Streptomyces clavuligerus: one gene and its partner. The protein of the gene in region 1 interacts with the protein of each later gene in a pairwise test. Links are inferred from orthologs where the notes say so. Each region holds a gene or a part of one and is shown in the gene's direction. Other genes may lie near its edges. The genes, in order: CRV15_RS15210 and dnaE.

The links.
Region 2: the proteins of CRV15_RS15210 (region 1) and dnaE interact in binary tests that used the Escherichia coli proteins (3 or more experiments, as listed by UniProt). The link is inferred for Streptomyces clavuligerus from one-to-one orthologs.

What each region holds. Positions count from the first base shown.
Region 1 is NZ_CP027858.1:3,623,732-3,638,427, reverse strand. The notes cover bases 11,517-14,465. They hold CRV15_RS15210 (pyridoxal phosphate-dependent aminotransferase), read left to right. Parts: upstream 11,517-12,364; coding sequence 12,365-13,567; downstream 13,568-14,465. Other genes in these bases: CRV15_RS15205 (hypothetical protein), read left to right, coding at 13,702-14,465; CRV15_RS15215 (hypothetical protein), read right to left, coding at 11,830-12,105. Outside these bases: CRV15_RS15265 (kynureninase), read right to left, coding at 69-1,463; CRV15_RS15260 (tryptophan 2,3-dioxygenase), read right to left, coding at 1,456-2,283; CRV15_RS15255 (DUF3151 domain-containing protein), read right to left, coding at 2,584-2,997; CRV15_RS15250 (MFS transporter), read right to left, coding at 3,012-4,487; fbaA (class II fructose-bisphosphate aldolase), read right to left, coding at 4,800-5,822; pyrE (orotate phosphoribosyltransferase), read right to left, coding at 6,103-6,651; CRV15_RS15235 (aldose epimerase family protein), read right to left, coding at 6,818-7,612; CRV15_RS15230 (SRPBCC family protein), read right to left, coding at 7,648-8,859; CRV15_RS15225 (polyamine aminopropyltransferase), read right to left, coding at 8,937-10,550; CRV15_RS15220 (DUF2617 family protein), read right to left, coding at 10,864-11,412; more of CRV15_RS15205, read left to right, coding at 14,466-14,696. UniProt on the Escherichia coli protein: Shows aminotransferase activity with methionine and histidine as substrates, and to a lesser extent also with phenylalanine.
Region 2 is NZ_CP027858.1:5,204,441-5,220,272, forward strand. What follows is about bases 6,957-11,041. They hold dnaE (DNA polymerase III subunit alpha), read left to right. Parts: upstream 6,957-7,301; coding sequence 7,302-10,841; downstream 10,842-11,041. Other genes in these bases: CRV15_RS36015 (hypothetical protein), read right to left, coding at 10,998-11,041. In the rest of the region: CRV15_RS21925 (SDR family NAD(P)-dependent oxidoreductase), read left to right, coding at 1-214; CRV15_RS21930 (mechanosensitive ion channel family protein), read right to left, coding at 265-1,362; CRV15_RS21935 (dienelactone hydrolase family protein), read left to right, coding at 1,385-1,960; CRV15_RS21940 (alkaline phosphatase D family protein), read right to left, coding at 2,001-3,683; CRV15_RS21945 (DsbA family protein), read right to left, coding at 3,785-4,600; CRV15_RS21950 (hypothetical protein), read right to left, coding at 4,754-5,431; CRV15_RS21955 (DUF2252 domain-containing protein), read right to left, coding at 5,592-6,950; more of CRV15_RS36015, read right to left, coding at 11,042-11,174; CRV15_RS21965 (NYN domain-containing protein), read left to right, coding at 11,604-12,836; CRV15_RS21970 (ABC transporter ATP-binding protein), read left to right, coding at 12,930-13,904; CRV15_RS21975 (ABC transporter permease), read left to right, coding at 13,901-14,737; CRV15_RS21980 (hypothetical protein), read left to right, coding at 14,772-15,386. UniProt on the Escherichia coli protein: DNA polymerase III is a complex, multichain enzyme responsible for most of the replicative synthesis in bacteria. This DNA polymerase also exhibits 3' to 5' exonuclease activity. The alpha chain is the DNA polymerase catalytic subunit.

The sequences.
Region 1 (14,696 bases):
GGGTCCGGCGTGGTCCGGCCCGGGGCCGGACCGCGCGGACGGCGGCGGTGGGCCCGGGGCCGGGTGGGTCATCCGCCCGAGGGCTCGCCGTATACCTCCGCCGCGACCTCCACCAGGGTCGCGGCGGCCCGTTCCACGTCCGCGAACGACGTGTACAGCGGGGTGAAACCGAAACGCAGCAGATCCGGGCGGCGCAGATCGCCCACCACGCCACGGGCGATGAGCCGTTCCATCACCACCGGGGCCCGGTCGCAGCGCAGGGCGATCTGGCTGCCGCGCTCCGCGTGCTCCCGGGGGGTCACCGGGCGCACCGGACAGCCCGGGTCGCCGAGCCCGCCGGGCAGCCGTTCGTCCAGGCACTCCAGGAAGAAATCGGTGAGTGCCAGGCTCTTCGCCCGGATGTCGTCGACCGACACCCCGTCCCAGACGTCGAGCGCCGCGTCCAGCGCGAGCATCGACAGAATGTCCGGTGTGCCCACCCGGCCCTTCAGCGGGCCGTCCGCCGGGGCGTAGCCGCTGTCCATGGCGAAGGGGTCGCGGTGCGAATTCCAGCCGGGCAGCGGGGAGTCGAAGGCCGCCTGGTGGCGCTCGGCGACATACAGGAACGCGGGCGAGCCGGGGCCGCCGTTGAGGTACTTGTACGTACAGCCGACGGCGAGGTCCACGCCGTGCGCGTCGAGCCCCACGGGGAGCGCGCCCGCGCTGTGGCAGAGGTCCCAGACCGCGAGCGCGCCCGCCCGGTGGATCGCCTCGGTGAGCGCGGGCAGGTCGTGCAGGCGGCCGCTGCGGAAGTCGACATGGTTGAGCAGCACGGCCGCCGTCGTCGGCCCGAGGGCCGAGGGCACGTCGGCGGGGTCGACGGGGACGATCCGGCAGCCCGTCAGCCGGGCCGCCGACGCCGCGATATAGCCGTCGGTGGGGAAGGTGCTCGCGTCCACGAGCACCTCGGTACGGGCCCCTCCCCCCGTACCCGGCGCATCGGTACCGGGGGTCTCCCGGGAGGTGTCCGTACCGGCGAGCCGGACCGCGCCGACCACCGCCTTGAACACGTTCACGCTGGTGGAGTCGCCGACCACGATCTGCCCCGGGGCCGCGCCGACCAGCGGGGCGATCCGGTCGCCGATCCGCTCGGGCGCGGTCCACCAGCCGCTCTCGGTCCAGGAGCGAATCCTCAGCCCGCCCCACTGCCGGGTGACGACATCGGCGATCCGGCCGGGGACGTGCGCGGGCAGCGCGCCCAGCGAGTTCCCGTCGAGATAGACGGTCCCGTCCAGGGCGAACAGCCCGCGCAGCGGGGCCAGTCGATCCGCTCCGTCCAGCGCGGCGGCGCGGCGGGAGGGGAGTCCGGGGGTGGTGGACGCGGTGTGCTGGGGAGTCACAGGGGCCTTACCGGTCTCGTGGATCTCATGGATCTCTTGGAACTCGTGGGTCTCAGGCATGGTCGCGGCATGGGTCTCAGACATGGCTGCGCGCCGTCCACAGCTCGGGAAAGACATGGTTGCGGGCCCGCTTCTCCAGCCAGGCCACCCCGGCGGAGCCACCGGTGCCGACCTTCGCGCCCATGGCACGGCGGGTCGCCACCAGATGGTCGTTGCGCCAGCGCCACACCAACTCGGCGACATCGGTCAACGCCTCGCCGAGCCGGGCCGGTTCGGCGTGGTTCTCCGGGTCCCGGTAGATCTCCGTCCAGACCGCCTCGACCGCCGCGCTGGGTTCGTACCGCCGCGCCAAATTCCGTTCCAGGACCTCCGCGGGCACCGGGAAGCCGCGCCGGGCGAGCAGCCGCAGCACCGCGTCGTAGAGGCTCGGCTGCTGGAGCGCCTTCTCCAGCTCCGCGTGGACACGCGGCGCACCCCGGTGCGGGACGAGCATGGACGCGGACTTCTCGCCGAGCAGGAACTCCATCCGCCGGTACATCGCCGACTGGAAGCCGGAGCCCTCACCGAGAGCGCCCCGGTACGCGTTGAACTGCGCGGGGGTGAGCTGCCCCAGCGGTCGCCACGAGGCGTTCAGCGCCTCCAGCTCCCGCACGGAACGCTTCAGCGCGTCCAGCGCCACGGGGACACGGCCCTCGTCCAGGGCCCGGCTCGCGGTCTCCCACTCGTGGACGATGACGGTGAACCACAGCTCCATCACCTGGGTGGTGACGAGGAAGACCATTTCGCCCGGGTCGTCGGACCGGGGTTTTTGCAGGTGGGTCAGCACATCCGCCTGGACATAGTCCTCGTACGGAGTGGTGCCCGCGAAATCGAGATGCGGGGTCGCGTCGGCGTCATGTGACATCGCTGTCTCCTCGACGTTCCGGGTAGCGGTCCGCCCCTTCCTGTTGGTGGTGGGAGCCCCGGTCCCCATCGGCATCATAAGCCGGGGCCCGCGCCACCCTCCACGCTTGTCACGCGCGGCGCGCGTGGGGCGTATTCGGGTAAGGCACGGGCCCCTGACCTGCTTGGTTCACCGGTCGGTTCGACACGTTCCGCCATCGGGCGCGCCGGAGCGCGCCGTCCCGCGCCGCTGGGCGCCGGGTGCGCCGGTCAGCGCGGGTGCCGACGGCCGGCGGTCGGCAGCCGGCGGTCGGCCCAGGGGTCAGCCCAGGGTGTCGGCGGCCGTCGCGGAGGAGTCGCGCAGGAAGGTCGTGCAGCGCTCGTACTCCTGCTGCTCACCGATCTCGCCCGCGGCCCGCGCCAGCGCGTGCAGCGCCCGCAGGAAACCCCGGTTGGGCGCGTGCTCCCAGGGCACCGGGCCGTGGCCCTTCCAGCCGCTGCGCCGCAGCGCGTCCAGACCGCGGTGGTAGCCGGTACGGGCGTACGCGTACGACTCCACCACGCTGCCGCGCCCGAAGGCGTCGTCGGCGAGGAGCGCCCAGGCGAGCGAGGACGTGGGGTACTTGGCGGCGACCTCGGCGGGGGTCGCCCCGGACTCCAGCAGCTCACGCGGCTCGGGCTCGTCGGGCAGATGGGTGGGGGGCGGTCCCCCCAGCAGGTTCTCGTGGATGACCATGGCCCCAGTCTCCCTCACCGCTCCGCCCTGCCGTCGTCGGCGTCCGCCTCCCCCGTCTCCAGCGGCGGCGCGCCCACCCCGCAGTTGTAGCGGCACTCCGGGTGGACGCAGGTGGGGGCGGGGCGGCGGACGGTCGCGAAGGCGATCAGCGCCCCCAGCACCAGGATGGCGGCGCACCAGGGCATGGCCCGGCGGAAGGACTCGTCGAAGGCGGTCGCGGAGCGGTACGCCTCGGGGCCCATCCCGGTGAGCAGCGGCAGCGCCGCGACCGCCAGCAGGCCCGCCGCGCGGGCGGCGGCGTTGTTGACCCCGCTGGCGATACCGGCGCGGGCGGTGTCCACCGAGGCCAGGACGGTGGCGGTCAGCGGGGCCACCAGGGTCACCATGCCGAGGCCCATCACCAGGATCGCGGGCAGCACGTCCGTCATGTAGGAGGCGTGCTCGCCGACGCGCAGCATCAGCAGCATGCCGACGGCGCAGATCAGCGGCCCGGCGGTGAGCGGCAGCCGGGGGCCCGTCTTCTGGGCCAGCTCACCGGAGCGGGCGGAGAAGAACAGCATCAGCAGGGTCGTGGGCAGCAGCGCGAGGCCCGCCTCCAGCGCGGAGTAGCCGGAGACCACCTGGAGCTGGAGCGCCACCAGGAAGAAGAAGCCGCCGAACGCCGCGTACACACAGAACGTCACCAGGTTCACGGCGGTGAAGAGCCGCGAGCGGAAGATCGACAGCGGCAGCATGGGGTCGGGCCTGCGGCGTTCGACGGCGATGAAGAGGGCGCCGACCACCACTCCGGCCGCCCCGGCCCACCAGGCGGAGCCGATCAGGGCATAGGTCACCAGGGTGAGCGCCGCCGCGCCGAGGGCCGCGCCCAGGACGTCGAAGCGGCCCTGGTGGGCCTGTGGGTCACGGGACTCGGGCACATGGCGGAGCGCGATCGGGACACAGATCGCGGCCAGCGGCACATTGAGCAGGAAGACCCAGCGCCAGCCGGGCCCGTCGACCAGCCAGCCGCCGACGAAGGGGCCGATCGCCGCGCCGACGCCGCCGAAGCCGGACCACAGGCCCACGGCGCGGGCCCGGTCGTCCGGGTGGAAGCTGGCCTGGATCAGGGCGAGCGAGCCGGGCGTGAGCAGGGCGCCGCCGACGCCCTGGAAGGCGCGGGCGAGCACCAGCAGCTCACCGGTGGGCGCGAACCCGCAGAGCAGGGAGCCCAGGGCGAACCAGACCACACCCAGGACGAAGATCCGGCGCCGTCCGTAGCGGTCGCCGAGCGCCCCGCCGAGCAGGATCAGCCCGGCGAGCGCCAGCATGTAGGCGTTGACCGTCCACTGGAGGACCGCCAGATCGGCGTCGAGGCTCTTCCCGATGCGGGGCAGGGCGACATTGACGACGGTCGAGTCCAGCAGGGCCATGCTGGAGCCGAGGACGGTGGTGAACGTCACCCAGCGGCCGGTGGCCGTGGACAGTCGGATCTCTCCCGGGCGGTCAGCCATACCCGGATCATCGCAGCGCCACCGGGCCCGCACGACCGGAACCGCACGACAGGGACCGGGCCCGCACGACGGGGGCCGCACGACGGGGACCGGAACCGCACGACGGGACGGAGCGACGGGGACCGGGCCCGCACGGCCCGGCGGCACAGGGCGACGGCCCGGCGGCATCGGAGGACGGCCCCGATGACAGGACGACGGCCCGGTGACAGGACAACGGCCCGGCGCTCCCCCTGGGACAGGAGGGGCACCGGGCCGCCCATGACCGGGCCCGCCGGTCCACCACGGGTGGCGCCGACGGGCCGGGCGTACCGCTTACTTGATCTTGTTACCGGCCGAGCGCAGCGTGGCGCACGCCTCGGCGACCCGGGTGGCCATGCCCGCCTCGGCGAGCTTGCCCCAGGTCCGGGGGTCGTAGGTCTTCTTGTCGCCGACCTCGCCGTCGATCTTCAGCACGCCGTCGTAGTTGGCGAACATGTGCCCGGCGACGGGACGGGTGAAGGCGTACTGGGTGTCGGTGTCGAGGTTCATCTTCACGACGCCGTTCTCCAGCGCGACAGCGATCTCCTCGGCCGTGGAGCCGGAGCCGCCGTGGAAGACGAAGTCGAACGGGTCGGCCTTGCCGTAGCGCTCGCTCACGCCCTGCTGGAGGTCCTTGAGCAGCTCGGGACGGAGGACGACATTGCCCGGCTTGTAGACGCCGTGGACGTTGCCGAAGGAGGCGGCCAGCAGGTAGCGGCCCTTCTCGCCCAGGCCCAGCGCCTCGGCGGTGCGCAGCGCGTCGTCGACGGTGGTGTACAGCTCGTCGTTGATCTCGTGCGTGACACCGTCCTCCTCGCCGCCGGTCGGGGTGATCTCGACCTCAAGGATGATCTTGGCGGCGGCGGCCTGGGCCAGCAGCTCCTGACCGATGGCGAGGTTGTCGCTCAGGGTCTCGGCCGAGCCGTCCCACATGTGGGACTGGAAGAGCGGGTTCTCGCCCCGGGCGACGCGCTCGGCGGAGACCGCCAGCAGCGGGCGGACATAGCTGTCGAGCTTGTCCTTGGGGCAGTGGTCGGTGTGGAGCGCGATGGTGACGTCGTACTTCGCGGCGACGATGTGCGCGAACTCGGCCAGGGCAACGGCGCCCGTGACCATGTCCTTGTTGTGCTGGCCGCCCAGGAACTCCGCACCACCGGTGGAGATCTGGACGATGCCGTCGCTCTCGGCCTCCGCGAAGCCGCGCAGCGCGGCGTGAAGGGTCTGCGACGAGGTCACATTGATGGCCGGGTAGGCAAACTTTCCTGCCTTCGCCCGGTCCAGCATCTCGTTGTAGACCTCAGGGGTTGCGATGGGCATGTCCGCTCCTTGTGATGTGCGGGGTAAGCGAAATGAGCTGGCCCTGACCTGGGGGGCGACGTCATCGTCAGCCCCTATCTTTCCAGACAGGTCCGGACGCTCCACCCGGCCCGGCCCGATACTCCGTGCGGTGGAACTCCCGTTTCACGTGAAACAATCGAGTTTTTGTCGTTGTCGCAGGTCAGAGGGGGTAGCTGCCAGCTCGGCGGGGGGATGGCACCCCGGGCCGCTGCTCCGCCCGGGGCACAGGGGGCCCGGAAGGCCCCCGGAGGCAGGAGACTCAGGACAGGCCGAGCTCGTCCAGCGAGTACGCGTAGAGGTAGGGCACCCCGGCCGTCTGGCTGATCTTCTCTCCGGCGCCGGTGGCACGGTCCACGATCGTGGCGACGGCGACGACCTCGCCGCCCGCCTCGCGCACGGCCTCGACGGCGGTCAGCGGGGAGCCACCGGTCGTGGAGGTGTCCTCGACGACCAGGCAGCGGCGGCCCGTGATGTCCGGCCCTTCGACCCGGCGCTGCATGCCGTGGGCCTTGGCCGCCTTGCGGACGACGAACGCGTCCACCTGGCGTCCGCGCGCGGCGGCGGCGTGCAGGATCGAGGTGGCCACCGGGTCCGCGCCCAGAGTGAGCCCGCCGACGCAGTCGAAGTCCAGGTCGGCGGTCAGATCGGACATGACCTGGCCCACCAGCGGCGCGGCGGCCCCGTCCAGCGTGATCCGGCGGAGGTCGACGTAGTAGTCGGCTTCCAGACCCGAGGAGAGGGTCACCTTGCCGTGCACCACGGCCTTGTCCTTGATCTGCTGGAGCAGATCGGCACGTACATCACTCATGCCCATGAGCTTAGGCGCTTCGGACACCCTCCCGGCCCGGGCGCCGGGTGGGCGCCCGTGACGGCCGGTGGCCGCCCCGGCGCGGAGGCCCGGTGCACAGCGGGGCCGCACCGGGACAGGGGCGCGGCGGGGCCCCGCCCGTGCAGGGGTGCGGCGGGCGCGGTGCTCAGAGGCGGCGCCAGGTCCAGGTGGTCTCGATCTCCAGCGGGTCGATCGGGGTGACGAGCCGGGGGAGGGTGTTGAGGCCGTTGGGCGGACCCGACTGGGGCTCCACGCAGACCGCCTCCGGCTGCTCGTCGTAGATCACCACCCACTCGGTACGGCCGGTCACGGTCAGCTCCAGCCGTCCGGGCCAGGTGAGCGTCACTCGCACCCCGTCGGGCATGCCGAAGCAGTCGTCCCAGGGGCCGGGCAGCGGATCGATCCGGCGGCCGGTCGGCAGATGGTCCCCGCCGCGCTCCTCCTGCCAGGCGGGGTCGAAGTCGATCCGTACCTCGCTGTCGCCGAGGACGCGCCGGAACCAGGGGTGCCAGCCCGCCTGTGCGGGGAAGGAGTTCTCCGTCGCCTCGATGCCCATCCGGAGCGTCAGCGAGTCCTCCCCCAGCTCCACCACCTGGGTGGCCCGGCCGGGGTACGGCCAGGGCTCGGCCAGCTCGCAGGTGAAGGCCGCCTCGGTGGCCGTGTGCCGGGCGGTGCGCCAGGGCTGGTCCCGGACGGTGCCGTGGATGGCGTGCGGCGCCGCGTTGAGCGGCATCTGATAGCGGTCGGCACCGTCGCGGAAGACACCGTTCTCGATCCGGCCGCACCAGGGGGCCATCGGGAAGCAGCCGTACCGCTCACCCTGGCGGAGGAGTTCGGTGCCGCCGATGGCCAGGCTCTCGATACGGCAGCCGTGGCGCGGGGCGACGGTCAACTCCACATCGCCGGCGGTCAGCCGGACGTTCTCTTCGCTGCTGTTCACCCTTCGGACCCTACTGGCACCCCGGGGCGGCGGCCTCATGTGCGGCGGCGGCGCAGCGCCCGGCCGACGACGACGGAGGCGATCGCCAGCGCGGCGGCGGCGGGCGCGATCCAGTGCAGCGGCAGACCCCGGCGGCCCTCGTCGGGCGCGGGGACGGGGGCGTAACGGCCGCGCGGCGGGGCGTGGTCGACCTCCTCGGCGCTGCGGCCGATCATGGTGCGGCGGGCATGGGCGGCCTCGACGGGGGGCTCGTCGCCCAGGGCGGGCAGATCGTCAAGACCGCCGAGGTCACCGAGGTCTCCGAGGTCGCGCAGCTCCCCGGTGCCGGAGAGGTCCCGCAGGGCGTCGAAGACGCGGTCGTCGTCCGAGGAGCGGCCGTCCCGCGAAGCGTCGGCGTCGGCGTCCGGTGTCGACGCGGCGGCTTCCCGGCCGCCTCCGGTGTCCCCGGTGCTCCCGGCGTCCGCAGCGTCCTCGGGGTCCGCGCCGGGGCTGACGGGGCTGTCTTCCTCTGCCCCGCCGCGACCTCCCCGGGCGGCCTCGCCGTCCATACGGCCGTCGTCCTCGCTCCCGGCCCCGCTCCCGTTCTCCTCGTTCCCGCTCCCGCTGCCGTCGTCGCTGCCGTTCCCGTTGCCGTTCTCGTTCTCGTTCTCGTTCTCGTCGTCGTTCTCGTCAGGGCGGTTGGCGTGGGGGTTTCCGTCCATCGTGTGAGGTTCCTCCCGGCCGTGGGCGAAGGTGTCGTCCGGCCCGGCGCCGGTCGGCGACGGGGTGTCGCACGGGGGTCCGCCGACGGGGCCGGAGGGCTCCAGCGCCACGTCCGCCAGCCGCTCGCCGAAGCGGTCGAGCAGCCGGTGCGCGGTCTGGGCCCGGAGTTCGGGCGCCAGGTCCGCCAGCCGTCCCCCCACCGTCGCGGAACCGTTGATGCCGAGGTTCGTCCCACCGTCCACCGCCGTCGGACGGATCGTCAACGCCACGGCCACGGAGCCCTGGCCCCGCACCTCCGTGCCCTCCCCCCGGAAGGTGAAACCCTCCTCGTCCGCCGCCGTCGTGAGCGCGCCCCGGTAGGTGATGGTGTGCCGCCCGGCGCGGACGCGCAGCCTCCCGGAGAGCGGGCCCGAGGTGTCCCCGGTGGCCCCGGTCGCCTGGGTGTCCTGCTGGAATCCCTGGACGCAGCGGGCGAGCCGGGCCGGGTCGCGGAGCACCCGGCGGACGGCCTCCGCCGGGGCCGGAACGAATACCTGATGGTCCATGGGGTCCGAGCCTACCCAGGGGCCCCGGGCGCGTCTGCGCTCCGGTCCGCGCCCGGGCCGGGAACCGCCGCGCCGGATCAGTTCTCGTAACGCGGATGGACCAGGGTGGAGGGCGCGAGCGCGGGCACCCGGGTGAGCGCGGTCTCCCGGGCGTCGGCCGCCAGTCGGCCGGGGGTGAGCGACGTCAGCGGCGGAGCCCCGGAGTCCAGGCCGAGCCGGGGCGCCGACGCATGGGCCGCGAGCAGGAAACCCCAGTCGCACGGGGCCGTCATCGTGGCGCGCCCCTCCCGTTCGGGGCCCGCGGCGAGCCGGGAGAGCCCGCCGTCCGCGCGGTAGGCGGTGGCGCGGAACCCGGCGGCCCGCAGGGTGGCCTCGACGGTCCAGTAGGTACGCGGCCGGGTGCCAGAGGGACCGGCGTGGACGACGAGCCGCCCGCCGTCGGCGAGCGCGCCGCCCAACAGCCCGTAGAACTCCTGCGAGTAGAACTTCGCGCTGCGGGTGGTGCCCGGCTCGGGCAGGTCCACGATCACCACGTCCCACACGGGTTCGGAACGGGCGGAGCGCAGCCAGCCGAAGGCGTCCCCGGTGACCACGCGGACCCGGGGGTCGCGGTAGGCGTGCCGGTTGAGGGCGGTGAGCGCGGGGTCGGTACGGGCCAGCCGGACCACCACGGGGTCCAGTTCGGCGACGGTGACCGAGGCGGCGCCCCGGTAGCGCAGCACCTCGCGCGCGGCGAGCCCGTCGCCGCCGCCGATGATCAGCACCCGGGTGTGCGGGCCCCGCATGGCCGGGTGCACCAGGGCCTCGTGATAGCGGCGCTCGTCCCCTTCGCTGACCCAGAGCCTGCCGTCGAGGAAGAGATCCAGCGGACCGCCGGGGCCGCCGGTGAGGACGACCTCCTGGACGTCGGTCTCCAGGGCGACACGGACCCGGTCGCCGTAGACCGCGCGGCGCGCCGCCCGTTCGAAGTCGTCGACCAGGACGGTCGCGGTGCCGAGCACGGCGAGGACGGCGGCATTGGCGACCAGCAGCCAGAGGCGGGACCGCCGGGTCAGGTCGTGGCGGAAGAGACAGAGCACGAGCAGCCCGCCCACGACCGCGTTGACCGCGCCGGTCAGCAGTCCGCTGGTGAGCCGGCCGAGCCAGGGCAGCAGCAGAAAGGGGAAGGCGAGCCCGCCGACGAGCGCGCCCACGTAGTCGACGGCGAACAGATCGGCGACGGTGCCCTCGACATCGCGGTCGCGCCGGGAGACGCGCTGGATCAGGGACATCAGCAGGGGCAGCTCCGCGCCGATGAGGACGCCGATGATGAGCGAGAAGGAGACCAGTACCAGCCGGGACCCGCCGCCCCAGGCGAAGGAGGCGTAGAGCACCAGGGCGGAGCAGCCGCCGATGAGCGCGAGGGACAGCTCCAGCAGCCCGAAGCCGACGGCGGCCCGGCAGCGCAGCCGTTTGGCCAGGAGCGATCCGACGCCCATGGCGAAGACCATCACCGAGAGAACCACCGACGCCTGGGTGACGGAGTCGCCGATGAGATACGAGGCGAGGGCGACGAGTTCCAGCTCGTACACCAGACCGCAGGCCGCGCAGACGAAGACGACCAGCAGCACCAGACTGCGTCCGGCCGCCGGGCGCACCCGCAGCGGCGCGGCCTGGGGGGGCGGTGCCAGTTGCTGCGTCCGGTCGATCATGCAGTAACGCTACGTCACGATACAGAAGCGGTTTGTCACCCACACGTGTGCACCTGCCCTGCGCCGGGCGAGCCGGGCGCGGCGTCCTCCCGCCGGAGCGCGGTCCGGGCCCCGCGTGCGATCCGGGCGCGGAAAACGGGGCACACGGCGCGGGGACGGGGCACGCACCACGGCGGACACGGCGCGGGGGGCGCGGCGCGCGCCCGCACGCCGGAGGCACACACGAGAAAAGCGCGGTGCCGGGTCCGGCCCCTGCTCCGGACCCGGCACCGCGCCCCGGACATCCCGGGCGCACACCCCGCGCGCCGCGCCCCTACAGCACGGCGTGCTGCGGCGGGCGCCGCGCTCGCGGTCTCGGGGTGATGGCACCCACCCGGGTACGGGTGACGACCAGCCGCCCCTCCTGTGGATAGGAGTGCCAGGTACGCCACCGCACCTGGCCCTCCTCCCGCTGCGCCATCATCGCGGTGAAGGCGAGCGGGGAGCCGGGGAAGGTCCCGGCCAGCGAGTGCGGGTGGTCGGCGACCAGCGCGAGGAGTTCCTGCGCGCGCCCCGCGAACGAGCCCTTGGAGAGGGTCTCGACGCGCGCGGCGAACTCGTACTCCCAGTCGCCGACGCGCTTGGCCACGCCCAGCGGCAGCGGGGTGCTGCTGCCGGGCATGCAGGCGACGGTTTCGGAACAGGTGCTCCGTTTGGATTCGAGCAGGACTTGGTGCGAGGCACCGAGCAGCCTGAGCTGGAGTTTCGCTCCGGAGAGCTCCAGGTCGAGAACGGCCAGGGCGGGAAGCGGCTCCCGTCCGAGTGCCCAGGCGAGATCGTCGGCACGGGTATCGGTGTAGGCGGTACTGAGAGTCGTGAGCATGGGTCGGCTCCGCAAACACGCGTCGGCGGTGGATACGTGAACCTGAGGCGCCCCCTGAGCGGGAGTTCACAAAGTGGGGGGACCGCCTGATCGAGGCCGTGAGCAGGCCCGACGGCTGGGTGGTTCCAACAGGTTCCGTCAGCGACTGAATCATGAAGTACGCGGGGCTCGCAGTGTTTTTACCCAACTTGAAGGGGTTTCCATCCCCTAGGGGACTTACGGTTCAACTGTTCAACCACATGCTTCACCGCACCCCGGACATCCGGGACAAGGCGCCCCGGGCGCCCCGCGCTCACGGCAGAGGACTTCCCCACCACCGCCCGGAACATGACAGGGGCGCCCGGCGGAAACCCGCCGGGCGCCCCTGCTTCGACCCGGCCGGAAACCGGCCGAGGGCGAGAAGGCCGCTGCCCCGTGTCAGCTGCCTCCGCCGCATCCGCCACCGCCGCCGCCACCGCAGGACGAGCCCGACGAACTCGACGACGTGTCGCAGGAACCGCCGTCCCCCACCCAGACCGAGCCGCTGGAGTGCGAGCCTCCGCCACCCGCGGACGCGCGCCGATAGCGCGGGGGGACCTGGCCGTGCCGATAGAGCGGGGAGACCTGGCCGCGCCGATGCGCCACGACGCCCACGACCCCCGCGATCACCACTGCGGGCGCCAGGAGGAGCACCAGAACCACGAAACCTGTCATATCGCTCCCACCATCTTTCTCTTCCCCCGAAGCGAGATCCCCGCGCCGTCGCGTGACTTGCTTCTGTGTGCCTGTCTGTCTCTGTCGATTCCTGGACGATTCTCCCTGCCTGCCCCCGCCTGCCGCTGCTGATCCCCGCCTATCGGTGTCCATCAGCGCTTGTCAGGGCTTCCTCGTCCTGGTGGAAGGAGAATGCCCCGGACACTCCGCGGCCAAAGCGGACTTGAGGAAGTCCAGAGCTTCCCCCGAGGATGGCGCCATGGTGACCATGGATGGGCCCGGACCGCTGCCGCGGACACGACCACTGCTGAACCGCCGGCTGGCGGAGTTCGGCACCACGATCTTCGCGGAGATGTCCGCGCTGGCGACCGCGACCGGAGCCATCAACCTGGGACAGGGCTTCCCCGACACCGACGGCCCCGAGGAGGTCCGCGAGGCGGCCGTGCGGGCGCTGCGCGACGGCCGGGGCAACCAGTACCCGCCCGGCCCCGGGGTCCCCGAGCTCCGGAACGCGATCTCCGAGCACCAGCGGCGCTTCCACGGGCTGGCCGTGGACCCCGACACCGAGGTCCTCGTCACGGCGGGCGCCACGGAAGCCATCGCGGCGGCGCTGCTGGCCCTGGTGGAACCGGGCGACGAGGTCGTCGCGCTGGAGCCGTTCTACGACTCGTACGCCGCGTGCATCGCGATGGCGGGCGGCCGACGGGTGCCGGTGACCCTGCGCCCCCGGGACGGCGCGTACCGTCTCGACCTCGACGAACTGCGGGACGCCGTCACCGAGCGCACCCGGCTGCTGCTGATCAACACCCCGCACAACCCCACCGGCACCGTGCTGACCCGCGCCGAGCTGGCCGCCGTCGCCGAACTCGCCGTCGAGCGGGATCTGCTGGTGGTCACGGACGAGGTGTACGAGCATCTGGTGTTCGAGGGGGAGCACATCCCGCTCGTCTCCTTCCCGGGGATGCGGGAGCGGACCGTCACCATCAGCAGCGCCGGGAAGACCCTCGCGTACACCGGCTGGAAGATCGGCTGGGCGACGGGCAGCCCGGAGCTGGTCACGGCGGTCCGCTCGGCCAAGCAGTTCCTCACCTATGTGGCGGCGGGGCCCCTCCAGTACGCGGCGGCCGAGGGGCTGCGGCTGCCGGACGCGTACTTCGCGGGGCTGCGCGAGGAGCTGCGGGCCAAGCGGGATCTGCTCTGCGCCGGGCTCGCGGACGCCGGTTTCACGGTCCACCGCCCCGCCGGGACCTACTTCGTCACCACCGACATCCGGCCGCTGGGCGAGGAGGACGGCTTCGCCTTCTGCCGTGCGCTGCCGAAGCGGTGCGGGGTCGTCGCGATCCCCAACGCGGTCTTCTACGACCACCGCGAACAGGGCGCGCCCTTCGTCCGCTTCGCGTTCTGCAAGCGGACCGAGGTGGTGGAGGAAGCCATCCGCAGACTGTCCACACTGCGGGGCTGAGCCCGGGCGACGGGACCCGCCGTCACGCGGCCCGCTGTCAGCCGACCGGGTGGCAACGGGCACGCAACCGGCCGTGTCGTGGCCGCAGCGCTCGCGCGCGGCGGCAGCGGAACGGAAAGTCTCCTTGACGACCCGTGCGCGCCCGGAGGTGTTCCCTGTCCGCAGAGACCTTCGACGACACGACAGCGGACGACCCGGCGGCGGACAGCCCGTCGGCGGACAACGCGGCGACGGATGCCCCGGCGGCGGACAGCCCGTCGGCGGACAACGCGGCGACGGATGCCCCGTCGACGGACAGCCCGTCGGCGGATGACGCGTCGACGGACACCCCGTTGGCGGATGACACGTCGGCGGACGTCCCCGCGGGTACGGGACACCGCCCCGGTCCCCTGGCGCGCGGGGAGCGGCGGGCCGGGGCGGCGGCCCCCTGGCGCGCCGCGCTCCGGCGGGCGGCCCCCGCGCTGGGGCTGTTCGCCGCCGCCCGGCTGACCGGGCTGCTGGTGATGGCGGGCTGGGCCCGGCACATCGACCGTCCGCCCCGCCGGGTCCTGGCGCGGTCCTGGGACTCCGACTGGTATCTGCTGATCGCCGAGCACGGCTACGGCCGCACCCTGACCTGGCCCGACGGCGCCGTCCAGAGCGATCTGGCCTTCTTCCCGCTCTACCCGGGGCTGGTCCGCGCCGTCACCTCGGTCCTCCCCGTCACCGGCGGCACCGCCGGGCTGCTGATCTCCTGGACCGCCGCAGCGGTGGCCGCCTGGGGGGTGTTCGCCGTCGGCAACCGGCTCCACGGACGGCGGACCGCGACCGCGCTGGTGCTGCTGTGGGGGCTGCTGCCGCACTCGATCGTGCTGACCATGGCGTATACGGAGCCCCTGCTCTGCGCCTTCGCCGCCTGGTCGCTGTACGCGCTGATCAGCGGGTACTGGCTGTGGGCCGGTGCCCTCTCCCTCTGTGCCGGGGCCGCGCGGCCCAACGGGGTCGCGGTGGCCGCCGCGGTCGTCGCCACCGCCGCGCTCCATGGGTTCCGCGCCCTCCGCGACGGGGAACGCGTCGGCTGGCGCCCCGCGGCGGGCGCGGCCCTCGCACCCGTCGGCTGGTGCGCGTATGTGCTGTACGTGGGGGTGCG
Region 2 (15,832 bases), 1.6 Mb from region 1 along the record:
GGTGGCGCCGGGGCTGGTCGAGGAGACCGACTTCTTCGGCGGGGAGCCGTTCCCCGAGGACCGGCTGCGGGAGCGGATCGCCGAGACCGCGACCGGGCGGATCGGCCGCCCGGGGGATGTCGCCGAGACCCTCCGCTGGCTGGCCTCCCCGGCGGCCGGGCACATCACCGCCCAGGTGATCCAGGTCAACGGCGGAGCGGAACGGGGCCACTGAGCGGACGCCGCACGCCGGACGCCCACGCCGGACGCCGCACGCCGGGCGGCTCAGGCGCGCGGCGGCCGGTCGTCGGGAGACCGGCGCGGGCCCGGGAGCACCGGGCCGCCGGGCCCCGCCGCCGGTCCCGTCGCGATCTTCGGCAGGGCGTACGGATGGTGCGTGTGCACCCAGGCGATCAGCCCCTCCCGGACCGCGCACCGCACCGTCCACAGATCGTCGGCGTCCTTCGCGGTGACCACCGCCCGTACCTGGATGGTGCTGGGCGTGGTGTCCGTGACGGCCAGCGACCAGTCCCGGCCGTCCCACGCGGGGCACTCCCGTACCAGCTCGCCCACCCGTTTCCGCAGCGCCGGGACCGGGGCCGAGTGGTCCAGATGGAACAGGACCGTCCCGGTGAGCTGGGCCCCGCCGCGCGACCAGTTCTCGAAGGGCCTGCCGGTGAAGTACGAGACCGGCATGGTGATCCGGCGCTCGTCCCAGGTCCGGACGGCGAGAAAGGTGAGTGTGATCTCCTCGACCGTGCCCCACTCCCCGTCCACCACCACGGTGTCGCCGATCCGCACCATGTCCCCGAAGGCGATCTGGAGACCGGCGAAGAGATTGCCGAGGGTGGACTGGGCGGCGACACCGGCGACGATCCCGAGCACACCGGCCGAGGCCAGCATCGAGGTGCCGACCGTCTTCATCGCCGGGAAGGTCAGCAGCATCGCGGCGAGGGCCACCACCCCCACCACCGCTATGACCACCCGCCGGATCAGGGTGATCTGGGTCCGCACCCGGCGTACCCGGGCGGGGTCCCGGGTGGCCGCTGCGTAGCGGGCGTAGACCGATTCCACGACGGCGGTGGCGATGGTGACGACCAGCCAGGCCGAGGCGCCGATCAGGACCAGGGAGAGCAGCCGGTCCACCCCGGCCCGGTGGTCCGCCAGGGCACCGATCCGGCTCTGTGGCCAGGCCGTTCTCAGTAGCGCGGTGCCGAGCACCAGCCGCAGCGGGAGGCGGCAGCGGCGCAGCAGCCCCCACAGCGGGGTCTCGGGGTGCCGGGCGTCGGCACGGCGGAGCAGCAGATCGGCCAGCCACCCCACGCAGAGCGTGAGGACGGCCGAACCACCGATGACGATCAGCGGGCGCAGCACGTTCTCCATGTCCCGCACGTAACCTGACCGCATGCACATCATGCTTTTCCATTCCGCCCAGGGGCTCCGTCCCGCCGTGAGTGCCGCCGCCGACCGGCTGCGGGCCGCGGGTCACGAGGTGTGGACGCCCGACCTGTACGACGGAACGACCTTCGACACCGTGGAGGAGGGGAGCGCCCGCCGGGACGAGATCGGCATGGACGAACTGCTGAGGCGGGCCATCGCCGCCGCCGCGCCCCACTCCGGCCGGGGGCTGGTGTACGCGGGGTTCTCGCTCGGCGCGGCCGTGGCCCAGAATCTGGCGCTGGGCGACGAGAAGGCCCGCGGGCTGCTTCTGCTGCACGGCACGTCGGACATCGCCCCCGACACGGCGGTGGACGAGCTGCCCGTTCAACTGCATGTCGCCGACCCGGACGCCTTTGAGCCGCACGACTGGCTGACGGCCTGGTATCTGGGGATGGGCCGGGCCGGGGCGGATGTGGAGATCCACCGCTACCCCGGTGCGGGGCATCTCTACACCGACCCGGACCTTCCGGACTATGACGCGGAGGCCGCCGAGCGGACCTGGCGGGTCGCGCTCGGCTTCCTGGAGTCGCTGGAGGGGTAGCCCGCGGAACGGACCGCGGGCTTGCGGGCCCGGTCCGGGCTCAGCGCACCGGCTGGTGGACGCGCTCCACCCGCTGGGTGCCGCTGCGGGTGCGGTACGAGCGAACCCAGCGCGAGGTCGCCGCCGGGTCCCGCCGGTCGGAGACGACGTAGTAGTCCATCTGCGCCCGCTCGGCGGTCACGTCGAGGACGCCGTAGCCGTGCTCGTCCATGTCGACCCAGTGCACATGGCGGTTGGCCGCGTGGATCGCGGTCGCGGCGGCGGTGGACGCGGTCCCCGGCGGCACCTTCAGCAGATCGTCCAGATTGTCGGAGGTCACCGAGGACACGACGAACTCGGTCGCGGCGGAACGGGACAGCGGATAGGTGGCCGCCCGCACCGGGACGTCGTTCGCCCAGGCCATATGGATGTCCCCGGTGAGGAAGACGGTGTTGCCGATGGACTGTCCGGTCAGATGGGCGAGCAGCTCCCGGCGGTCGTCGGTGTAGCCGTCCCACTGGTCGACGCTGATCGCGATGCCCTCCTTGGGCAGCCCCAGCAGCTCCGCGAGCGGCGCCAGCAGATGCGCGGGCAGCGCCCCGAAGGCGACCGGGGAGATCATCACCGAGGTGCCGACCAGCTTCCAGGCCGCCTGTGAGGTGCTGAGCCGCCCCTTGAGCCAGTCGAGCTGGGCGCGGCCGGTGATGGTGCGCTCCGGGTCGTCCACGGCGCCGTTGCCGATGGACGACTGCTGGGAGCGGAAGCTGCGCAGATCCAGCAGATGCAGATCGACGAGGGAGCCGAAGCCCAGCCGCCGGTAGACGGTGCCCTCGGTGGCCGCGCGGACCGGCATCCACTCGAAGTACGCCTGCCGGGCCGCCGCCGCGCGGGCCGCGTACTCGCCCTCCGTGGCCGGGGTGTGGTTCTCGGCCCCGCCCGACCAGGCGTCGTTGGCGAACTCGTGGTCGTCCCAGATCGCGATCACCGGATGCGCGGCGTGCATCGTCTGGAGCTGCGGATCGGTCTTGTAGGTGCCGTGGCGCAGCCGGTAGTCGGCCAGGGTGACGATCTCGTGCGCGGGGGAGTGGGGGCGGACCACCCGGTCGGGGCCGGGGTAGCTGCCCGTTCCGTACTCGTAGATGTAGTCGCCGAGGTGGAGCACGGCGTCGAGGTCGGTGCGCTCCGCGAGATGGCGGTAGGCGGAGAAGTGGCCGGACTCCCAGTTGGCGCAGGAGACGACGCCGAGGGTGAGCCGGTCGGCGGCGGTGTCCGCGGCGGGCGCGGTGCGGGTGCGGCCCACGGGGGAGACGGCCTCGCCCGAGGAGAAGCGGAAGTGGTACGCGGTCTGCGGGCGCAGTCCCCGGACATCGGCGCGGACGGTGTGGTCGGATGCGGCGCGGGCGGTGACGGCGCCCCGGGCGACGATCCGGGTGAAGCCGGAGTCCTCGGCGACCTCCCAGGTCACCGGGGTGTCGGGGCCGAGGCCCGAGCCGGGTATCGCCTCCGGTGCGGGGGTCACCCGGGTCCAGAGCAGGATGCCGTCGGGCAGGGGGTCACCGGAGGCGACGCCGTGCAGAAAGCCGGGAGAGCCTGAAGCGGAGCCGGAGCCGGCACCGGGGTCGGGGTCGGTCGCGGGGGAGGCGGCGGCGGGCGCGGCGGCCAGGGCGGCTGCCGTGGTGGCGGTGGCGGCGGCGGCCCTGACGAGCGCGCGGCGGCTGGGGATCGAGGGGAATCGACTGGTCACGGCCCGTCATATTACTGACGAGTTAACAGAAAGGGGAGGGAGGGTGAACCGGATGTCACCCTCCCTCCCCTCGGGAGCCCTCGGCAGGCCCGGCGGGCGGATCAGCCCTTGAGCGCCTTGTCCACCGCCGCCCGGAACTGCTCCGGCGTCTGCGGGGCGTTCTTCGAGCCCTCGGTGGTGACCAGCTTGCCGTCCATGCGCAGCGACGGGGTGCCCTCGATCCCGCTCTTCTCGAAGGTGGCCGACATCTTCATCGCCCAGGCGTCGAAGGTGCCCTCCTTGACGTCCTTCTCGAACTGGGCGTTGTCCTTCAGGGCCGGGACCTTGTCGGCGACCTTCAGCAGGTAGGAGTCCTCGGCGAACGAGTCCTTGCTCTCCTTCGGATGCATCTCGGCGGAGTAGAGGGCGGCCTTGAAGCCGAGGAACGCCTCGGGGCTGACGTTGACCGCCGCGCCCAGCGCGCTCAGCGCGTTCTTGGAGCCCTCGCCGTTGTCGAGGTTGTCGATGAAGGTGGCGCCGATGTACTTGATCTTGTACTTGCCGTCCTCGACGTCCTTCTCCAGGACCTTGCCCACCTGCTGCTCGAAGACGGCGCAGGAGGGGCAGCGGGAGTCCTCGTACAGCTCCAGGGTCTTCTTCGCCTCCGGCTTGCCGATGATCAGCTCGGTGCCGTTGGTGCCGGTGGTGTTCGCGGGGGCCGTGACGGACTTGGCGTTCTTGGCCGCGTCCCAGGCGCTGGGCTCACTGGCCTTCTTCACCCCGAAGGCGATACCGCCCACCAGCGCGAGCCCGCCGAGGGTCGAGCCGACGACGATCAGCTGACGGCGGGTGCGGTCCTTCTTGGCCTGGGCCTCCTGCTGCTGGCGGATTCGCTCCCGGGCCGCAGCCTTGTTGGCCTTGCTGTTGCGTGCGCTCATACCGATTCACTCCGAGAAATGCGTCGTATCGGGCGATACGAAAGTCAGGGGAAAGTCAGGGCGTGCGAAGGGGGGAGGGGGGAGAGGCCCCCGCCATCGGGCCGGACCGGGCAGAGCACCGGGCGGACCGGGAGGTCCGGGCGCCGGGCCGGGTCAGCCGCAGAGGGGAACGGGCGGGCCGCGCCGCCCGACGGAGTGCACCAGCAGCCGGGCGCGCCGGACGATGCGCGCGGCAGCCGCGCGCGACAGCCCCGACGGCGCCCGGAACACCCCGATCACCAGCGCGAACGCCAGCAGCAGCGGGCCGAAGGCGAGCGCGCCCAGCGCCCGCAGCAGTCCGGCGAGCGCCGCCTCACCGTGCCAGAGCCAGGCGGAGGCAAGCAGTCCGACCCCGATATGGGCGGCCAGCAGCAGCCAGGGCAGCGCGGGGTGGGAGGACCCGAGCAGCCCGGCGGCGCCCTGTCCGGCGGTCCCCACCCCGGGAAGCCGCGCCCCGGCGGCCCCGCCGCACAGGGAGTCGAAGCCGAGGGACCGCAGCGCACCGGTGACCGGTCCGCCGCCGGGGCCGTAGCACAGCTCCTGGCCGCTGGTGAAGATCGTGTCGGCCGCCAGCTCCAGCGGGATCAGCAGACCCGCGATCCGCCAGTACCCGCGCTCCCGGCCCGCGAGGGCCCAGGCCACCGCGAAGACGAGCGCCGAGACCCCGGCGACGGCGGTCCACGGCAGCGGGGCCCGGGAGAGCAGCACATGGGAGGCGGCGGACAGCGTCACGACCAGTGCCGTGAAGACCGCCGCCCGCACCGTCCTGAGCCGAACTCCCGATACGTCCATCACCCGCGAGTGTGCCATGTCCGGGTGAGAGGAGTCTTAAGGGCACCGCCGGGGCCATCACCGGGGCCGCCACCGGCCACCGCCGAGGACATCGCCGAGGCCATCGCGGCGCCCGGCCCCGGGGCCCCCGCCCGGCGGCCCGCGGCGGCCGGTGCGCCGCTCACAGCCCCGGTATCCGGCCGTTGCGGAAGAGATCCACGAAGATCTGGTGATCGGCCCGGGCCCGGGCGCCGTAGTCGTGCGCGAAGTCCACCAGCAGGCCCGCGAAGCCCTCCTCGTCCGCCGCGATCGCCGCGTCGATCGCCCGTTCCGTGGAGAACGGCACCAGCGAGTGCCCGCTCCCGTCGTCCGCCGCGCCGTGCATGGTGGCCGCCGCCCGGCCCAGGTCCGCGACGACGGCGGCGATCCGCCCGGGGTCGTCGAGATCGCCCCAGTCCAGATCCACCGCGTAGGGGGAGACCTCGGCCACGAGCTGCCCCGCGCCGTCCAGCTCGGTCCAGCCCAGCCAGGGGTCCGCGTGGTCCTGGAGCGCCCGCTGCGAGATCACCGTGCGGTGGCCCTCGTGCCGGAAGTACTCCCGTACCGCCCGGTCGCCGACATGGCGGGAGACCGCCGGGGTCTGCGCCTGCTTCATATAGATCACGACATCGTTCTCCAGGGCGTCGCTGGTGCCCTCCAGGAGGATGTTGTACGAGGGGAGGCCGGCGGAGCCGATCCCGATGCCGCGGCGGCCGACGACATCCTTCACCCGGTAGGAGTCGGGGCGGGCGAGGCTGGACTCGGGCAGGGTCTCCAGATAGCCGTCGAAGGCCGCGAGCACCTTGTACCGCGCGGCGGCGTCCAGCTCGACGGAGCCCGCGCCGGAGCTGAAGCGCCGCTCGGCCTCGCGGATCTCGGTCATCGAGTCCAGCAGCGCGAACCGGGTGCGCGAGCGGGCGTGCCGCAGCGCTTCGAGCAGCGGGCCCTCGGCGGTGTCCAGGGTGAACGGCGGCACCTCCGCGTCCTGCGCCCCGGCCGCGAGGGTGTGGATGCGCTCCCGGTAGGCGGCGGCGCAGATCCGCACCAGCTCGGTGATCTGCCCGTCGCTGAGCGCCTTGGAGTGCCCGATCAGCGCCAGCGAGGCGGCCAGCCGCTTCAGGTCCCAGGTGAAGGGGCCCACATACGCCTCGTCGAAGTCGTTCACATTGAAGATCAGACGGCCGTTCGCATTCATGTACGTGCCGAAGTTCTCCGCGTGGAGATCGCCGTGTATCCACACCCGGCTGGTGCGCTCGTCCAGATAGGGGCCGGTGGCGATCGCGCCGTCGCCGCGCGCCGTGTGACCCCGTTCCAGGTCGGCGTAGAAGAGGCAGGCGGCCCCCCGGTAGAACGCGAACGCCGAGGAGGCCATCTTGCGGAACTTGACCCGGAAGGCGTCCGGGTCGGCGGCCAGGAGCGCACCGAAAGCGGCGTCGAACTCACCGAGGATCTGCTCGCCGCGCTCTTCGGGAGTGATCTCGGCGGGGTGCGGTACCGACATCGCTGGGTGCCTCCTGGTGCAGGGAAATATCTGGATCGTGACGGGAAATGTCTGGATAAGGCAGGGAGAAGAGGGCGAGGGGAGCCGGTGGGGGAGCAGGCCGGAGGAGGACGGGAGTCCGCCGCCGGCCGGGCCCGGCCGGATGCCGTGCCTCAGCCACTCCAACGCCCGGCGGGCCCCGGAAGTGCCCCGGGGCGCGGCCGGTCCCGGCGCGCCCGCACGGCCATCCCCCGCGGCCCCCTCCGCTTCCCCGGTGGGCCGACGGCTGTCCGAGCCAAGTCGTAGACTTCCACGCTGTCCCCCCAGACACTCCGCCGCCTGCCGTCGCCCGTTCCTCTGGAGGCCCCCGCCGTGAGCAAACCGCCCTTTACGCATCTGCATGTGCACACGCAGTACTCACTGCTGGACGGTGCGGCGCGGCTGAAGGACATGTTTTCCGCGTGCAAAGACATGGGCATGTCGCACATCGCGATGACCGACCACGGCAATCTCCACGGCGCCTACGACTTCTTCCACCAGGCCAAGGGCGCGGGGATCACCCCGATCATCGGCATCGAGGCGTATGTCGCCCCCGAGTCCCGGCGGAACAAGCGGAAGATCCAGTGGGGGCAGCCGCATCAGAAACGGGACGATGTCTCCGGTTCCGGTGGTTATACGCACAAGACGATCTGGGCGGCCAACCGGACGGGTCTGCACAACCTCTTCCGCCTCTCCTCGGACGCGTATGCCGAGGGCTGGCTCCAGAAGTGGCCCCGGATGGACAAGGAGACCATCGCCCAGTGGTCCGAGGGGCTGATCGCCTCCACCGGCTGCCCCTCCGGCGAGCTCCAGACCAGGCTGCGCCTCGGCCAGTTCGACGAGGCCCTGAAGGCGGCCTCCGAGTACCAGGACATCTTCGGCAAGGGCCGCTACTTCCTGGAGCTGATGGACCACGGCATCGAGATCGAGCGCCGGGTCCGGGACGGGCTGCTGGAGATCGGGAAGAAGCTGGACATCCCCCCGCTGGTCACCAATGACTCCCACTACACCTTCGACCACGAGGCGGGGGCGCACGACGCCCTGCTGTGCATCCAGACCGGCAAGAACCTCTCCGACCCGGACCGCTTCCGCTTCGACGGCACGGGCTACTACCTGAAGTCCACGGACCAGATGTACGCCATCGACTCCTCGGACGCCTGGCAGGAGGGGTGCCGCAACACCCTCCTGGTCGCCGAGCAGATCGACACCAGCGGCATGTTCGAGGCGAAGAACCTCATGCCGAAGTTCGAGATCCCGGCGGGCTTCACCGAGGTCACCTGGTTCCAGGAGGAGGTCAGGACCGGGATGGCCCGCCGCTACCCGGGCGGCGTCCCCGAGGACCGCCAGCGGCAGGCCGAGTACGAGATGGACGTCATCGTCTCGATGGGGTTCCCGGGGTACTTCCTCGTCGTCGCCGACTTCATCATGTGGGCGAAGAAGAACGGCATCGCGGTCGGCCCCGGCCGCGGCTCCGCGGCGGGCTCGATCGTCGCGTACGCGATGGGGATCACCGACCTCGACCCGATCGAGCACGGTCTGATCTTCGAGCGGTTCCTCAACCCCGAGCGCATCTCCATGCCCGATGTCGACATCGACTTCGACGAGCGTCGGCGCGTGGAGGTCATCCGCTATGTGACCGAGAAGTACGGCGCCGACAAGGTCGCCATGATCGGCACCTACGGCACCATCAAGGCCAAGAACGCGATCAAGGACTCGGCCCGGGTGCTGGGCTACCCCTACGCGATGGGCGACCGGCTCACCAAGGCCATGCCCGCGGACGTCCTCGGCAAGGGCATCCCGCTCTCCGGCATCCTCGACCCCGCGCACCCCCGCTACAGCGAGGCGGGCGAGATCCGGGGCATGTACGAGAACGAACCGGACGTCAAGAAGGTCATCGACACCGCCCGGGGCGTCGAGGGCCTGGTCCGTCAGATGGGTGTGCACGCCGCGGGCGTGATCATGTCCAGCGAGCCGATCACCGACCACGCCCCGGTCTGGGTCCGGCACTCCGACGGCGTCACCATCACCCAGTGGGACTATCCGAGCTGTGAGTCGCTCGGCCTGCTGAAGATGGACTTCCTGGGCCTGCGGAACCTCACCATCATGGACGACGCCGTCAAGATGGTGAAGGCGAACAAGGGCATCGAGCTGGAGATGCTCTCCATCCCGCTGGACGACCCCACCACCTATGAGCTGCTGTGCCGGGGCGACACCCTCGGTGTCTTCCAGTTCGACGGCGGTCCGATGCGCTCGCTGCTGCGGCTGATGAAGCCCGACAACTTCGAGGACATCTCCGCCGTGTCGGCCCTGTACCGCCCGGGCCCGATGGGAATGAACTCCCATACGAACTACGCGCTGCGCAAGAACAAGCAGCAGGAGATCACCCCGATCCACCCGGAGCTGGAGGAGCCGCTCAAGGAGGTCCTGGACGTCACCTACGGCCTGATCGTCTACCAGGAGCAGGTGCAGAAGGCCGCCCAGATCATCGCCGGGTACAGCCTGGGCGAGGCCGACATCCTCCGCCGCGTCATGGGCAAGAAGAAGCCCGAGGAGCTGGCGAAGAACTTCACGATCTTCCAGGCGGGCGCCCGGAAGAACGGCTATTCCGACGAGGCCGTCCAGGCGCTCTGGGACGTCCTGGTGCCCTTCGCCGGATACGCCTTCAACAAGGCGCACTCCTCCGCGTACGGCCTGGTCACCTACTGGACCGCCTATCTCAAGGCGAATCACCCGGCCGAATACATGGCGGCCCTTCTGACCTCGGTCAAGGACGACAAGGACAAGTCGGCGGTCTATCTGAACGAATGCCGTCGCATGGGCATCAAGGTGCTCCCGCCGAATGTCAATGAATCGCAGTCGAACTTCGCCGCCCAGGGTGACGACGTCATTCTCTTCGGCCTCTCGGCCGTCCGGAACGTCGGCACCAATGTGGTGGAGTCGATCATCCGCTGCCGCAAGTCCAAGGGGAAGTACTCATCGTTCCCCGACTTCCTGGACAAGGTCGAGGTCGTCGTCTGCAACAAGCGGACCGTCGAATCGCTGATCAAGGCCGGGGCCTTCGACGAGCTGGGCCACACCCGCAAGGGCCTCGTCGCCCACCATGAGCCGATGATCGACAACGTGGTCGCGGTCAAGCGCAAGGAGGCCGAGGGACAGTTCGACCTCTTCGGCGGCATGGGCGACGACAGCGCCGACGAGCCCGGCTTCGGGCTGGACGTGGAGTTCTCCGACGTCGAGTGGGAGAAGTCCTATCTGCTGGCCCAGGAGCGGGAGATGCTCGGGCTCTATGTGTCCGACCATCCGCTCTTCGGCATCGAGCATGTGCTGTCCGACAAGTCGGACGCGTCGATCTCCCAGCTCACCGGGGGTGAGCACGCGGACGGCGCGGTGGTGACCATCGGCGGCATCATCTCCGGGCTCCAGCGCAAGATGACCAAGCAGGGCAACGCGTGGGCCATCGCCACCGTGGAGGACCTGGCGGGCTCCATCGAGTGCATGTTCTTCCCCGCTACCTATCAGCTCGTCTCCACCCAGCTCGTCGAGGACACGGTGGTCTTCGTCAAGGGGCGGCTGGACAAGCGCGAGGACGTACCGCGGCTGGTCGCGATGGAGCTGATGGTCCCCGACCTCTCCTCGGCCGGGACCAACGCGCCCGTGGTCGTCACCATTCCCACCGTGAAGGTGACCCCGCCGATGGTCACCAGGCTGGGGGAGATCCTCAGCCACCACCGGGGCAACACCGAGGTGCGGATCAAGCTCCAGGGGCCGCGCACGACGACCGTGCTCCGGCTGGACCGGCACCGGGTGCAGGCGGACCCGGCGCTCTACGGCGATCTGAAGGTGCTGCTCGGCCCGGCCTGCCTGGCCGGCTGACCGGCGGTCCCCGCGCCGCGGGGGAGGCCCGGTCCCCGCGCCGCGGGGGAGGCCGTCCCCGTACCGCACGGGGAGCGGCCGACCGACGGGGAGGGGGCGCGTCCACGACCGTGGACGCGCCCCCTCCCCGTCTTCGTCGTTCGTCAGCGGTGATCGTCAGTTGTGGCCAAAACGCCGCTGGTGCTTGCGGGCGACGTCGGCCGGGCTGCCCTGGGCCTGCGACTGCGGCTGGGCCCGCTCCTCGAAGGCGGTGGAACGGGATTCCTCCTTCGAGCGCTCCGCCGCCGCGGCGCGCTGCTGATGGGTGCCCTTGCGGTTCTTGTTCTTGGCCATGGGATGCCTCCAGAGGGGGTCGCGGGGCTGCGGCCGCGACCAGACTCACATATGGGACGATAGGCCGCATTTTGGATCATTGCCCTGGGTAAAGGGCCCTTGCTGTCGAACGGGCGGCTTCCGCCACGCCGATGATCGAGTTCCGGCCGTTAACCACTGGACCGTCGGGCAGACTCAAGGAAAACCCGGAACAATCCCCGGTCCGGAGGGATACCCGCGGGCCGTGCTCTCGTCCGGGACATCCGGCCCGCACTCCTTCCCGACCCCTCCAGAGCCACAGCGATCGACCGGTGGGCGGCCGGCGGACAAGCCGGTGGGCAAACCGTCTTTCAAGATCTATTCACGTAATTTTCAAGATCTTCAAGATTTCCTTGATGTTTCAGTCCCGAAGACCTCTGATACCCGAGTACCGGAAAGAGGGTGGAGCGTGTGGACCGCTGCGTTGTGCTGGTGGACGCCGGTTATCTGCTCGGCGCCGCCGCGAGCCTGCTGGCCGGGGAACCCGCGCGTTCCCGGATCACCGTCGACCACACCGCCCTCATCCAGGGCCTGAGAGAACTCGCCGAACGGGACACGGAACGGCCCCTGCTGCGCATCTACTGGTTCGACGGCGCGCCCGACCGGGTGCCCCAGCCGGAGCACCGGCGGCTGCGGGTGATGCCCCGGGTCACCGTCCGGCTCGGCGCCCTGACCCGCAGCGACGGCCGCTGGGCGCAGAAGGGCGTCGACGCCGCCATGCACGCCGAGCTGACCGAGCTGGCGCGCAACCGGGCCTGCTCGGACGTGGTGCTGGTGACCGGCGACGGCGATCTGCTGCCCGGACTGATGTCCGCCAAGGAACACGGCGTCGCCGTGCATCTGTGGGCCGTCCAGGCCGCCGACGGCGACTACAACCAGTCCGAGGACCTGGTCGCCGAGGCCGATGAGCGCCGGGTGCTGGACCGCGCCTGGATCACCACCGCCGTCCGCGCCAAGGAGCTGACCGGCGTCTGCGCCCCGCAGCCGGTGCCCCGGCCGGAGATCGCCGCCATCCTCTCCGCCCCACTGCCCGAGGCGGCCCTCGCCGCCGCGACCGCGGCCCCCGCATCGGCCCCCGAGACCGCCCGCAACGGCTCCCGGCCCGTCGCCGGGAGCACCACGGCGACCGCGCCCCCCGCGTCCAAGGGCGTCCCCACCCCCAAGGACCTGGCGGGACTGCGCGCCCCCGGCAGCCAGCCCCCGCAGCACCCGGCGACCGCGACCCTGCGCTGGTCGTCCGACAAGGGCTGGATCGAACGCCCCGGGGGCGGGGCGCCCGGCGAACCGCCGGAGAGCGCCTCCCTGCCCACCCTCGCCCAGCTCACCAGCGCCGAGCAGCGCTGGGCCGACCGGGAGGAGGACATCACCACCGTCGGCGGCGACCCCTTCGAGGTCGGCCAGGTGTTCGCCCGCCGCTGGATGGAACGGCTGCCCGAAGCCGGACATGTACAGAAACTCTCCGTCATGTACCCCCGGATTCCGCACCGGATCGACGGGGAACTGCTCCGCTACGCCGCGCGCTTCGGCCTCCTCGCCCACAAGGACGACCAGATCGACGAGCACGACCGCTATGCCATCCGGGCCGGTTTCTGGCGCGAGATCGACGTCCGCACCGCCGGCGACCACACCTCCGCGGGGGAGTGAGCCCACCGCCGCCACGGCCCGCGCCACGAAGTGAGCACGCCCCCGACGGGGAGCGGCGCGGAGGACCCCGTACTCTCGTACCTCGTGAGTACGGTGTGTGTGGTGCGGCGGCTGGTCAAGACCTACCCTGCCGCGCGCGCACGCCGGGGAGTCCCGGCGACGCCCGAGGTACGGGCGACGGACGGGGTCAGCCTGGAGGTCCGGGGCGGTGAGATCTTCGGTCTCCTCGGCCCGAACGGCGCCGGGAAGTCCACGCTCGTCCGCCAGCTCACCGGTCTGATGCGGCCCGACGCGGGCAGTGTCGAGGTGCTGGGCCACGACCTTGTGCGCCACCCCGAGCGGGCGGCGCGGCTCATCGGCTACCTCGGCCAGGAGTCCACCGCCCTCGACGAGCTGACCGTCGCACTGGCCGCCGAGACCACCGGACGGCTGCGCGGGCTCACCACCCGGGACGCCCGTGCCGAGCGGGACGGCGTCCTCGGCGAACTCGGCCTCGACGAACTGGCCGGACGGCCGCTCAAGAAGCTCTCCGGCGGTCAGCGGCGGCTCGCCTGCTTCGCCGCCACCCTGGTCGGGCGGCGTCCGCTGCTCGTCCTGGACGAACCCACCACCGGTATGGACCCGGTGGCCCGGCGTGCCGTCTGGGCGGCGGTCGACCGCCGCCGCGCCGAACACGGCACCACCGTCGTCCTCGTCACCCACAATGTGATCGAGGCCGAGACGGTGCTCGACCGGGTCGCGGTCCTGGAACGGGGCCGGGTGATCGCCTGCGACACCCCCGGCGGGCTGAAGGAACGGATCGCGGGCGAGGTACGCGTGGAACTGGTGTGGCGCGAACGGGCGCCGCTGGAGGTGCCCGAGGTGGCCGCGCTGCGCGGATCGGCACAGGAGTCCGGGCGCCGCTGGGTGCTCAGACTCGCGCCGGACGAGGCGCGCGCGGCCGTCGCCGCGGTGACGGGGGGCGCGGCGTTCGCCGCGCTCGACGACTTCACGCTGGCGACGCCCAGCCTGGAGGACGTGTACTTGGCGCTCGGGGGGAACGCGATGAAGGGGCTGGTCAAGGCGTGAGCATCGTGCCCGCTGAGGTGGTGTCCGACCGGACGCTGAGCGAGGGGACCGGGGCCCGGGGCGCGGAGGCCCGCGCCGCCGCGCCGCTCGCCCCCCGGGCGCGGCTGCTGCCCGCGCTCGGCGCCGTCTACCGCGCCCAGCTCTCCCGCGCCCGGGTCGCCCGGATTCCGCTGCTCTTCGTGGCGACCTTCCAATCGGTCGGGATCATGGTCCTGATGCGGGGCGTCGTCGACGGCGGGGACGAGGCCCGGGCCGTGGTCGCGGGCTCCTCCGTGCTGGTCGTCGCCTTCGTCGCGCTCAACCTCCTCGCCCAGTACTTCGGACAGCTCCGGGCGAGCGGCGGTCTCGACCACTACGCCACCCTGCCGGTGCCGCCCGCCGCGGTGGTCCTCGGCGCGGCGGGCGCCTACGCCTCCTTCACCGTGCCCGGTACCGTCGTCACGGCGGTCGCGGGCAGCGTGCTCTTCTCCCTGCCGCTCACCCATCTCTGGGTCCTGGTGGCGGTGATCCCGCTCGCCGGGGCGGCGCTCGCGGGGCTCGGCGCGGCCCTCGGGCTGCTCGCGCCCCGCCAGGAACTCGCCACCCTGCTCGGACAGCTCGGGATGTCGGCGGCGCTGCTGCTCGGTGTCCTCCCGGAGGCCCGGATGCCGGAGCCGATCGCGTACGCGCGTGATCTGCTGCCGTCCACCTACGGGGTCGAGGCCCTCGCCGAGACCTTCGGCGCCCGGCCCGACTGGGCGTCCGTCGCGCTCGATCTCACCGTCTGCGCGGCCGTCGGCCTGGTCTCGCTCGCGGCGGCCACCTGGGCGTATCGGCGCGCGGCGGTCCGATGAGGCGTGGCCCGCGCCCGCCTGGCACGATGTCCGGGTGACCGTACCGCTTTCGCCGCCGCCGAACGACGACCCCTGGCAGGCCCCGCCGCCCGAGGACGACGGGTCCGCCGCGGCCCCGGACCGCGCCACGGAGGTGCGCGAGGGGGTCCTGGTGCTGCTGGCCGTGACGGTCACGGGGGTGGCGCTGGGGCTGCTGTGGCTGTGGCTTGCGCCCCGGGTGCCGCTGATCTCCGACGGCAAGGCCGTCTTCCTGGAGAACTCCGAGGGCGAGGAGGCCGTGGGCGCCGACGGCGTCTTCGCGCTGCTCGCGCTCGGCTTCGGGGTGCTGACCGCGGTCGGAGCCTTTCTCTACCGCCGCCGCGGGGGTGTGCCGCTGGTGGTCGGTCTGGCGCTCGGCGGCATTCTGGCCTCCGTGCTCGCCTGGCGGCTCGGCGTCTGGCTGGGACCGGACCCCGATGTCGCCGCGCACGCCCGCTCGGTGGGCCGGGGTGTCCCGTTCGACGCCCCGCTCAAGCTCACCGCGAAGGGCATGCTGCTGGCCTGGCCGATCGCGGCGATGGTCACCCATCTGCTGCTCACGGCCCTCTTCGCGCCGAGGGACCCGGAGCCGCTGCCGCCCGCTCCCGCCGCCTGGCCCCCACGGACCTGAGCACAGCCCCGATCCTGATATATCCGGCTGCGTCGGGTCCTGCCCGGACCGGCGGCCCCGCCCCGGCCGCCGTCGCGGGCGGCGCGTCAGGCGGGCCTGCGGCCGTGGTTGGCCTTGCGGGTGCGCCACTTGCGCTTGCGGGTGCGTTTGGACATGGACTGCCGCCTCCCCGGTCCGAAGAGCCCTCTCCACGGTCGTAGCGGAGGAAACCCGCCCCGTCGAGCCCCGGGGACGCATTCCCCGCCAGGGCTTCGGCCCTCCGCGGAGTGACCGCCCTCCGGCGCGCTGAACGGTCCCGGAGCCGGGTTCCGCCCCGGAGGGCGGGTGTCGCGGCGCAGGATTGCGCGCGGACGCACGGCGAAGGATGGCGGGTATCCACCCTCGCTCCGCCGGGGATACCCCGCCCGGGCCGCCGGGCGCGGGAGAATGCGGGGACCTTCCAGGGC